DNA from 2 places in the Variovorax sp. GW821-FHT10D07 genome. Region 2 is predicted to be linked to the other one. Evidence: predicted binding sites of a transcription regulator. Region 2 holds the regulator's gene; the other holds the start of a gene.
The links. Region 2 encodes sigma-54, which starts transcription at its own class of promoters, with help from an activator protein. Its sites were predicted from a motif close to TGGCANGNAANCTGCTTT; they were not measured.
Positions count from the first base shown of each region.

Region 1: nirB (nitrite reductase large subunit NirB) is a predicted target of sigma-54. The motif match lies at 2,696-2,713, and genes of this name have one in related genera.

Region 1 covers NZ_JBWKMZ010000024.1:54,339-59,209, forward strand. The annotation lists gene AC07PU_RS39740 (MFS transporter) at 1-918, opposite strand, end outside; gene AC07PU_RS39745 (2-hydroxychromene-2-carboxylate isomerase) at 1,094-1,738, opposite strand; gene AC07PU_RS39750 (DUF1289 domain-containing protein) at 1,735-1,998, opposite strand; gene AC07PU_RS39755 (YbaK/EbsC family protein) at 1,995-2,495, opposite strand; gene nirB (nitrite reductase large subunit NirB) at 2,924-4,871, shown strand, end outside.
Region 2 covers NZ_JBWKMZ010000022.1:49,976-54,846, forward strand. The annotation lists gene lptA (lipopolysaccharide transport periplasmic protein LptA) at 141-863, shown strand; gene lptB (LPS export ABC transporter ATP-binding protein) at 860-1,654, shown strand; gene AC07PU_RS38660 (RNA polymerase factor sigma-54) at 1,685-3,274, shown strand; gene AC07PU_RS38665 (phospholipase D family protein) at 3,285-4,871, shown strand, end outside.

The DNA of each region.
Region 1 (4,871 bases), on a different contig from region 2:
CACGAAGAACGGCGTGCCGAGCAGCAGCGCGGCGGCGATCATCAGGTTGGCGGTGGTCGCATCGACCTTGAGCTGCGCGGTCAGGAAGAACAGCGCGTAGAACTGCCCCGAATACCAGACCACGGCCTGGCCGGCGGTCAGGCCCACGAGTGCCAGGATCACGATCTTGAGGTTCTTCCACTCGCCGAAGGATTCGGCCAGCGGCGCCTTCGAGGTCTTGCCCTCGGCCTTCATGCGCTGGAACGCCGGCGACTCCGACAGCGACAGGCGGATCCACACCGAGATGCCGAGCAGCAGGATCGAGACCAGGAACGGAATGCGCCAGCCCCAGTCGTTGAACACCGCTTCGCCCAGGCCTTCGCGCACGCCCAGGATCACGATCAGGCTCAGGAACAGGCCGAGCGTGGCCGTGGTCTGGATCCACGAGGTGTAGGCACCGCGCTTGCCGTGCGGCGCGTGCTCGGCCACGTAGGTGGCGGCACCGCCGTACTCGCCGCCGAGCGCGAGGCCCTGCAGCATGCGCAGCGCGATCAGGATCACCGGCGCCGCGACGCCGATGGTCGCGTAGCTGGGCAGCAGGCCGACGATGAAGGTCGACAGGCCCATGATCAGGATCGTGACCAGGAAGGTGTACTTGCGCCCGATCATGTCGCCGAGCCGACCGAACACGATGGCGCCGAACGGACGCACCAGGAAGCCGGCCGCGAAGGCCAGCAGCGCGAAGATGAAGGCCGCGCCCGCATCGAGGCCGCTGAAGAACTGCTTCGCGATGATCGCCGCGAGCGAGCCGTAGAGGTAGAAGTCGTACCACTCGAACACGGTTCCCAGCGAAGAAGCGAAGATGACCTTCTTCTCCTCCGCCGACATGGGCCGGGGGGCCGGATGCGGCACTCCCCGTGAATCTAGTGTGGCTGCCATTGATCGTCTCCTGTGTATGCGTTCATGCGGCGCCCGAATTCGGGACCGTGGGGCATTCTTGGAGGCGCGACTGACCCGAGCCTTTCGCGAAACTGAACGGGCGCTTACGGATTAAGGTGAAACCCTCGACGCACGTTTCAGCCTGTAAGAAATGCAGCGCCGATGCTGCGGATGCTCAGTTTTTGCTGCTGCGCAGCAGGGCCGGCCGCTGGTCGGCCTCGGCCCATTGCGGGCCGTCGAACCAGGCATCGCCCGCGAGGTAGGCGCGCAGCATCGCGAGGCCGTCGAAGCCCCAGAACAGCCGGCCGTCGACCGCATAGGCCGGCGTGCCGAACACGCCGAGCGCGACCGCGTCCGCGGTGTTGCGCTGGAGCAGGGCCTTGCTCTCGTCGCTGCCGGCATCGCGACGCGGTTGCAGTTGCGCGGTGAGCGCGGCCAGCCGCGCGGGATCGGCCGCCTCGAGGCCGCCGCGCCAGACGTGGCGGAAGACGGTCTCGGCCACCAGCCGGCTCACGCGGCCGTCGTCGGAGGTGGAGAGCGCGAGCCGCAGGTGCGCGAGCGGGTTGTAGGGATGCGAGGCCGGCATCGCGATCTCGATGCCGTGCTGGTGGCCCAGCCATAGCACGTGGCGGTAGGTCCAGCCGCGCTTGGCGGGAATCTCGGCCGGCCCGAGCTGGCCGTGCGCCTTGAGCACCGCGCCCAGCAGCACCGGGCGGTAGTCCACGCTGTAGCTCAGGCCCTCGAGCGTTTGCGGCAGCTGCTCGAACGCGAGGTAGGCATAGGGCGAGATGAAGTCCAGGTAGAAGTCGATGTGCTTCATGCGTCGATGTCTCCGATGGCCGGCGCCCGCCAGATGCCGGCCCGGGCCCGCCACTCTATCGCGCACCAGACCTGCCGCCGCTCGTCGTCCTCCATGCGGCTCCAGCCCGCGATCTCGGGGATGGTGCGCAGGCAGCCCTCGCAGAAGCCGCTGAGCCGGTCCATGCGGCACACCGAGCTGCAGGGCGAGGGCACCGGCTCGGCCAGCCCCCGCAGTTCGGCGGCGCGGTCGGCCAGGGCCTGCGCTTCGGCGACGTTCACGCCGCGGCCACCACCACGTCGGCCACCGGCGCGCCCGTGAGCGTCTCGAGGTCGTGCGGGCGCAGCTGGAACACCGCATGCGGATGGCCCGCGGCGGCCCAGATCTCCTCGAAGCGGAACAGCTCGCGGTCGATCAGCACCACGGGCTTCGTGACATGGCCCACGGGCGACACGCCGCCGATGGTGAAGCCGGTGCGCGCCTTCACGAAGTCGGCATCGGCGCGGCCGGTCTTGCCGACGATCGCGTCGACCTTCTTCTCGTCGACGCGCTTGTCGCCCGAGGTGATGACCAGCACCGCGACCTCGTCGCTCTTGCGCCGGAAGATGATGCTCTTGGCGATCTGGCCGACCGCGATGCCGAGCGCGTCGGCCGCCTGCTGCGCGGTGCGGCAGGCGTCGTCGAGCATGCGCGGCGCATGCGGATGGCCGGCGTCCTGGAGCACGCGCGCGACGCGCTGGACACCGTCGGGAAGGGAATGGAGTTCGGAGCCGCACATGGCTTGGGTCTTCGGAGTTCGTGGGGGCGTGCGCCCCGCGTTGCAGGCACCCGAGCATACGAAAAAGCCCCGGGCCCCGGCGCCGCCGCCGCGCGGCCACCCTTTCGGGCACCGCACCAATGCGGGCAGCACCGCACCGCGGCCGCGCCACTTTGGGTGCGATTGCGGTGCGCGCACGGGCCGCCACCGGTCTTTTTCGGCGGCATGGATATTGCTCGACCCCATCGCGGACCTCCCGGCCTGGGTGGGTCCGCAGTGCCTCCGCTAACGACGGCGGGGTTCGAGCGAGCCGATGGCGATGAGCCGCCGGATTCGTTTGTCCATCCGATTATTCGCATCCGTTCCGTCGCGGAGGCCCCCTGCCGCTGTCGCCCCGACAGCCCCGGTGGCCTGCATCCGAGGACCGGCTGCCCCCGCAGGACCTCAGCATGAAAATCGCAGTCATCGGCCACGGCATGGTCGGCCACAAGTTCCTCGAGCAGCTCCACGCGCTCGGCATTCCCGGCGCGGAAGTCACCGTCCTGTGCGAGGAGCCCCGGCCGGCCTACGACCGGGTGCACCTGTCCGAGTTCTTCGCGGGCAAGACGGCCGAAGACCTCTCGCTGGTCGAGCCCGGCTTCTTCGAGCGCAGCGGCTTCACGCTGCGCCTCGCGGCGCGCGCAGTGACGGTCGAGCGGCGCAACAACACCGTCACCACGGCCGACGGCGAGGTCGTGGCCTACGACAAGCTGGTGCTGGCCACCGGCTCCTTCCCCTTCGTGCCTGCGGTGCCGGGCCGCGACCGGCCCCACTGCTTCGTCTACCGCACCATCGAGGACCTCGAGGCGATGAAGGAATGCGGCGCGCGCTCGCGCAGCGGCGTGGTGGTGGGCGGCGGCCTGCTCGGCCTCGAATGCGCGAAGGCGCTGCGCGACATGGGCCTCGAGACTCACGTGGTGGAGTTCGCGCCGCGGCTGATGGCGGTGCAGGTCGACGAGGGCGGCGGCCGCGCGCTGCGCGAGAGCATCGAGGCGCTGGGCCTGCACGTGCACACCGGCCGCAACACGGTGGAGATCGTCGACGGCGCCGCCGCGCGCCACCGCATGGTGTTCGCCGACGGCAGCTACCTCGAGACCGACATGATCGTGTTCTCGGCCGGCATCCGCCCGCGCGACGAGCTCGCGCGCCAGTGCCTGCTGGCCGTGGGTCCGCGCGGCGGCGTGGCGGTCGACGACCACTGCCGCACCAGCGACCGCGACGTCTACGCGATCGGCGAATGCGCCTCGTGGAACGAGCAGACCTTCGGCCTGGTCGCGCCCGGCTACGACATGGCGCGCGTGGCGGCGCGCCACATCGCCGGCGAGCAGGAAGCCGCCTTCACCGGCGCCGACATGAGCACCAAGCTCAAGCTGATGGGCGTGGACGTGGCGAGCATCGGCGACGCGCACGGCAGGACGCCGAAGTCGCGCGCCTACCAGTTCATCGACGAGCGCAAGAAGGTCTACAAGAAGATCGTCGTCAGCGAGGACGGCAAGCTGCTGCTCGGCGCCGTGCTCGTGGGCGATGCCGCCGAATACGGCACCCTGCTGCAGATGGCGCTCAACGGCATCGCGCTGCCCGAGGATCCCGAGTTCCTGATCCTGCCCTCGAGCGACGGCAAGGCCAAGCCGGGCCTGGGCGTCGAGGCCCTGCCCGACAGCGCGCAGATCTGCTCGTGCAACGACGTCAGCAAGGGACAGATCTGCGAGGCCGTGGGCCAGGGCGCCTGCACCCCGGCCGCGATGAAGGCCTGCACCAAGGCGGGCGCCACCTGCGGCGGCTGCGTGCCGCTGGTCACGCAGGTCATGAAGATGGAGATGGCCAGGCGCGGCATGGCCGTCAACAACCACCTCTGCGAGCACTTCCCCTATTCGCGCCAGGAGCTCTACCACCTGATCCGCGTGGGCGAGATCCGCAGCTTCGCCGACCTGCTCGCGAAACACGGCAAGGGCCTGGGCTGCGACATCTGCAAGCCCGTGGCCGCGAGCATCTTCGCCTCGTGCTGGAACGAGTTCGTGCTCAAGAAGGACCTGGCCGCGCTGCAGGACAGCAACGACTACTTCCTCGGCAACATCCAGAAGGACGGCACCTACTCGGTGGTGCCGCGCATGCCGGGTGGCGAGGTCACGCCCGACGGGCTGATCGCGGTCGGCCAGGTGGCGAAGAAGTACGGCCTCTACACCAAGATCACCGGCGGCGCGCGCGTGGACATGTTCGGCGCGCGCGTCGAGCAGCTGCCCGCGATCTGGGAAGAACTGATCGCGGCCGGCTTCGAGTCGGGCCATGCCTACGGCAAGTCGCTGCGCACGGTGAAGAGCTGCGTCGGCTCGACCTGGTGCCGCTACGGCGTGGACGACA
Region 2 (4,871 bases):
CGTCATCCGGCCGGTCGGCAGAACGCGGGGCGATCCCGCGGGGTGCCGTGCCCGGGTTCGCCGCCCCGGGGCTTTTTCATCCGCGCGCATGGGTCTGGCGCGATGGGCCGCATACAATGCAGAGCAAGTTTCGTGCCTCTATGACATCGCACTCTCACCCCACCTCCTCCCTTCGCCGCACCGGTCGCCTCGTGCTGGCCGCGCTGCTGCTGGCCGGCTCCGCCGCCGCCGCCCTGGCCGAAACGGCCGACCGGACCAAGCCGATGAACATCGAATCCGATTCGATGCGCTACGACGATCTCAAGCAGACCAGCGTCTTCACCGGCAACGTGGTGGTCACAAAGGGCACCATCATCATCCGCGGCGCGCGCATCGACGTGCGCCAGGACCCCGAGGGCTACCAGTACGGCGTGGTCACCGCGGCGCCCGGCAAGCTCGCCTATTACAAGCAGAAGCGCAACGGCAACGGCGACGAGTGGATCGAGGGCGAGTCCGAGGTCATCGAGTACGACAGCCGGGCCGACAACGTCAAGTTCATCCGCCGCGCCGTCATGCGTCGCCTGGTCGGCGCCACGCCCAACGACGAGAGCAGCGGCGCGCTGATCGTCTACGACCAGAGCAACGACACCTACACCGTCAACGGCTCGACCGTGCCGCCCAACGCCGGCGTGTCGGCGCCGGGTGGCGGCGGCCGCGTCAAGGCCATCCTCACGCCGAAGTCGGCCGCGCCCGCCGCACCGGGTGCGCCCGGCGCCGCGGCGCCGGCCACGCGCCGTCCCGCGGCCCCGGCGCCCACGCCGGCACCGGGCGCCGGACTGCGCTCCACCACCACGCTGAGCGGCGAAGGGGAAGAACGCAAGTGATCGAAGCCGCCGGAACCCAGGAAGCCAACGGCGTGCCGGGCAGCCGCCTCGTCGCGCGCGGCCTGCAGAAGAGCTATGGCAGCCGCAAGGTGGTCAAGGACGTCTCGCTCGACGTGCAGAAGGGCGAAGTGGTCGGACTGCTCGGGCCCAACGGCGCCGGCAAGACCACCTCGTTCTACATGATCGTCGGGCTGGTGCGCGCCGACGCGGGCGAGATCTCCATCGACGGCGAGCCGATCGCCCACATGCCGATCCACCGCCGCGCGCGCATGGGCCTGAGCTACCTGCCGCAGGAAGCCTCGATCTTCCGCAAGCTCACGGTCGAGGAGAACGTGCGCGCGGTGCTCGAGTTGCAGCGCGAGCCCGATGCCAACGGCCGGCCGCAGGCGCTGTCGAAGCAGCGCATGGAAGAGCGCCTGTCGGAGCTGCTGGCCGACCTGCGCGTCGACCACCTGCGCGATTCGCCCGCGCTCGCGCTGTCGGGCGGCGAACGCCGCCGCGTCGAGATCGCGCGCGCGCTGGCCACCCAGCCGCGCTTCATCCTGCTCGACGAACCCTTCGCCGGCATCGACCCGATCGCGGTGATCGAGATCCAGCGCATCATCAGCTTCCTGAAGGAACGCGGCATCGGCGTGCTGATCACCGACCACAACGTGCGCGAGACGCTGGGCATCTGCGACCACGCCTTCATCATCAGCGACGGCCATGTGCTGGCACAGGGCACGCCCTCGGAGATCGTCGACAACGCCGAAGTGCGCCGGGTCTACCTGGGCGAGCACTTCCGGATGTGATGACCCTCGTGCAAGTCATTTCCTGAGGGCATGAAACAAGGCTTGTCGCTGCGCGTTTCGCAGCATCTCGCGCTGACGCCTCAGCTGCAGCAGTCGATCCGGCTGCTGCAGCTCTCCACGCTCGAACTGAGCCAGGAGGTCGAGCAGATGCTCGACGAGAACCCCTTCCTCGAGCGCACCGCCGAGGAAGCCGCGCGCGAGGAGTTCGGCCTCGACGCCGCCGACACGCCCGCGCCGCGCGAGGACACCGAGCGCGAAGCCGAGAGCGACTACGCGAGCGCCGCGCCCTCGACCTCGAGCAGTTCCACCGAGACCACCTCGTCGTCCGAGGCCGAGCCGGCCCTCGACTCGCCCGAGCGCGAGCCCGACTGGGAAGGCGACGGCACCGTCGACATGGCGCCCGACGACAGCGAATGGGGCAGCGACGCGCCCGCGCGCAACAACAGCAGCACCGGCGACGACGAGCGCGCCGATGCCACCGAGCTCGCGCGCAGCCAGGAATCGCTGCAGTCCTTCCTGCACCGCCAGGCGCTGAGCCTGCGGCTCAACGAGAACGACAGCGCCGCGCTGCGCTTCTTGATCGAGTCGCTCAACGACGACGGCTACCTCGAGGATTCGCTGCCGGCGCTGGCCTCGGGCCTCGCGGGCGACGACAACGACCAGTTCGACGAGCTGGTGCACCACTTCCAGGTCGCGCTGGGCTTGCTGCAGAGCCTGGAGCCCGCGGGCGTGGGTGCGCGCGACCTCGGCGAATGCCTCGCGATCCAGCTGCGCGCGCTGGCCGACGAAGACGAGACCGAGGACGAGGAGCTGGTGCGCAAGACCGCGCTCGCCATCTGCAAGCAGCCGATGGAGCTGCTCGCGCGGCGCGACTTCAAGCGCCTGGCCACGCTCACGCGCACCAACGAGGAGCTGGTGCGCTCGGCGCTGCAGATCATCGCGCGGCTCGAACCCAAGCCGGGCCGCCGCTTCGTCGACGTCGAGCGCAACATCGTCATTCCCGACGTGATCGTCACCAAGACCGGCCGCGGCACCAACGTGAAGTTCCGCGTCATGCTCAACCCCGAGGTGATGCCGCGGCTGCGCGTGCACGACATCTACGCCGGCGCGCTCAAGTCGCACAAGGGCGAGGGCAGCCAGGCGCTGTCGCAGCGGCTGCAGGAGGCGCGCTGGTTCATCAAGAACATCCAGCAGCGCTTCGACACCATCCTGCGCGTGAGCAACGCCATCGTCGAGCGGCAGAAGAGCTACTTCGTGCACGGCGAACTCGCGATGCGCCCGCTGGTGCTGCGCGAGATCGCCGACGAGCTCGGACTGCACGAGTCCACCATCTCGCGCGTGACCACCGCGAAGTACATGTCCACGCCCTTCGGCACGGTCGAGCTCAAGTACTTCTTCGGCTCGGCGCTGGGCACCGAGACCGGCGGCAATGCCTCGAGCACCGCGGTGCGCGCGCTGATCAAGCAATTCGTCGGTTCGGAGAGCGTGAAGAAGCCGCTGTCGGACAGCCAGATCTCCGAGATGCTCAAGGAGCAGGGCATCGAGTGCGCGCGCCGCACCGTCGCCAAGTACCGCGAGGCGCTGCGCATCGCGCCCGCCAACCTGCGCAAGGCCCTGTAGAAAGCCCCCGATGGCCCGACGCCTGCTGTCGCGCTGTGGGCCCTGGGTGTTTGCCATCGCGGCCGCGCTGCTGGCCGCCGGTTGCGCCACCTTGCCCGACGAGGCCCCGCGCGCGCCTACCAAGGCCATCGCCGTGTCGAAGGACACCGCGCTCGGGCGCATCGCGCTGGCCGCGCAGCCCGACCCCGACCTCAGCGGCTTCCGCCTCATGCCCGGTGGCGACTTCGCCTTCGACACCCGCATCCAGCTCGCGCGCCGGGCCCAGCGCACGCTCGACGTCCAGTACTACCAGATCGAGAACGACGAGACCGGCCGCTACCTGCTGCGCACCCTGCGCGATGCCGCGCAGCGCGGCGTGCGGGTGCGCGTGCTGATGGACGACCTCTACACCGCGGGCGAGGACGAGCTGCTGCGCGGCTTCGCGGCCACGCCCAATGTCGAGCTGCGCCTGTTCAACCCCTTCCCGGCCGGCCGCGGCAGCCTGCTCGCGCGCTTCACGGCCTCGCTGTTCGACTTCAGCCGCGTCAACCGGCGCATGCACAACAAGCTGTTCATCGCCGACGGCGCGATGGCCGTGGCGGGCGGGCGCAACATCGGCAACCAGTACTTCCGGCGCACCGCGGGCGAGAACTTCATCGACCTCGATACCTTCGTGACGGGCGCGCTGATCCCGCGCCTGGGCAGCCTGTTCGACCAGTACTGGAACAGCCCCTACGTGCGGCCCGTCGAGTCGGTGGTGGCGAGCGCGCTGCCACCGGACGAACTGCGGCGCCGCTTCGAGGTCGCCACCGGCCCCGACACCACGCCGCCGCCGCCGAAGCCCGCGCCCAACGACCTGCTGGGCTACGGCCCGATCGCCGAGGACCTCGACGCCGGCCGGCTCGGCCTGATCTGGACCACGGCCGAGGCCTATGCCGATTCGCCCGACCGCGTGATCGGCAAGACCGCCTCGTATGGCGGCGTGCCGCTGCTCGACGTCGACAGCGTGCGCTACAACGTGGTCGAGCAGATGCGCCGCGCGCGCAGCGAGGTGACCATCGTCTCGCCCTACCTGATCCCGGGCGCCGCGGGGCTCGAGGTGATGAACGAAATCCGCCGACGCCAGGTGAGGATCAGCGTGGTGACCAACTCGCTCGCCGCCACCGACGAGCCGCTGGTGCACACCGCCTACCGCCGCTACCGGCCCGAGATGCTGCGCCTGGGCGCCGAACTCTACGAACTCAGCACCAACCGCACCCGCCGCAGCGTGCGGCTGGGCCTGTTCGGCACCTCGGTCGGCCGGCTGCATGCCAAGTCGGCGGTGATCGACCAGCGCATCCTGTTCGTCGGCTCGATGAATTTCGACCCGCGCTCCGAGGTCCACAACACCGAGATCGGCCTGTTCATCCGCAGCCCCGAGATGGCGCAGCAGGCGCTGAAGCTGCTCGAGGTGCTCAAGCAGCAGGGCGCCTACAGGCTGCGTTTCGCCGAAGGCAGCGACTCGCGCCTGGAGTGGGTCAGCGAGGAGGCCGGCAAGACCACGGTGCTGAGCGAGGAGCCCGACTCGGGCTTCTGGGATCGCACCATGCTCGAGCTGCTGGCGCCGCTGACGCCGGAG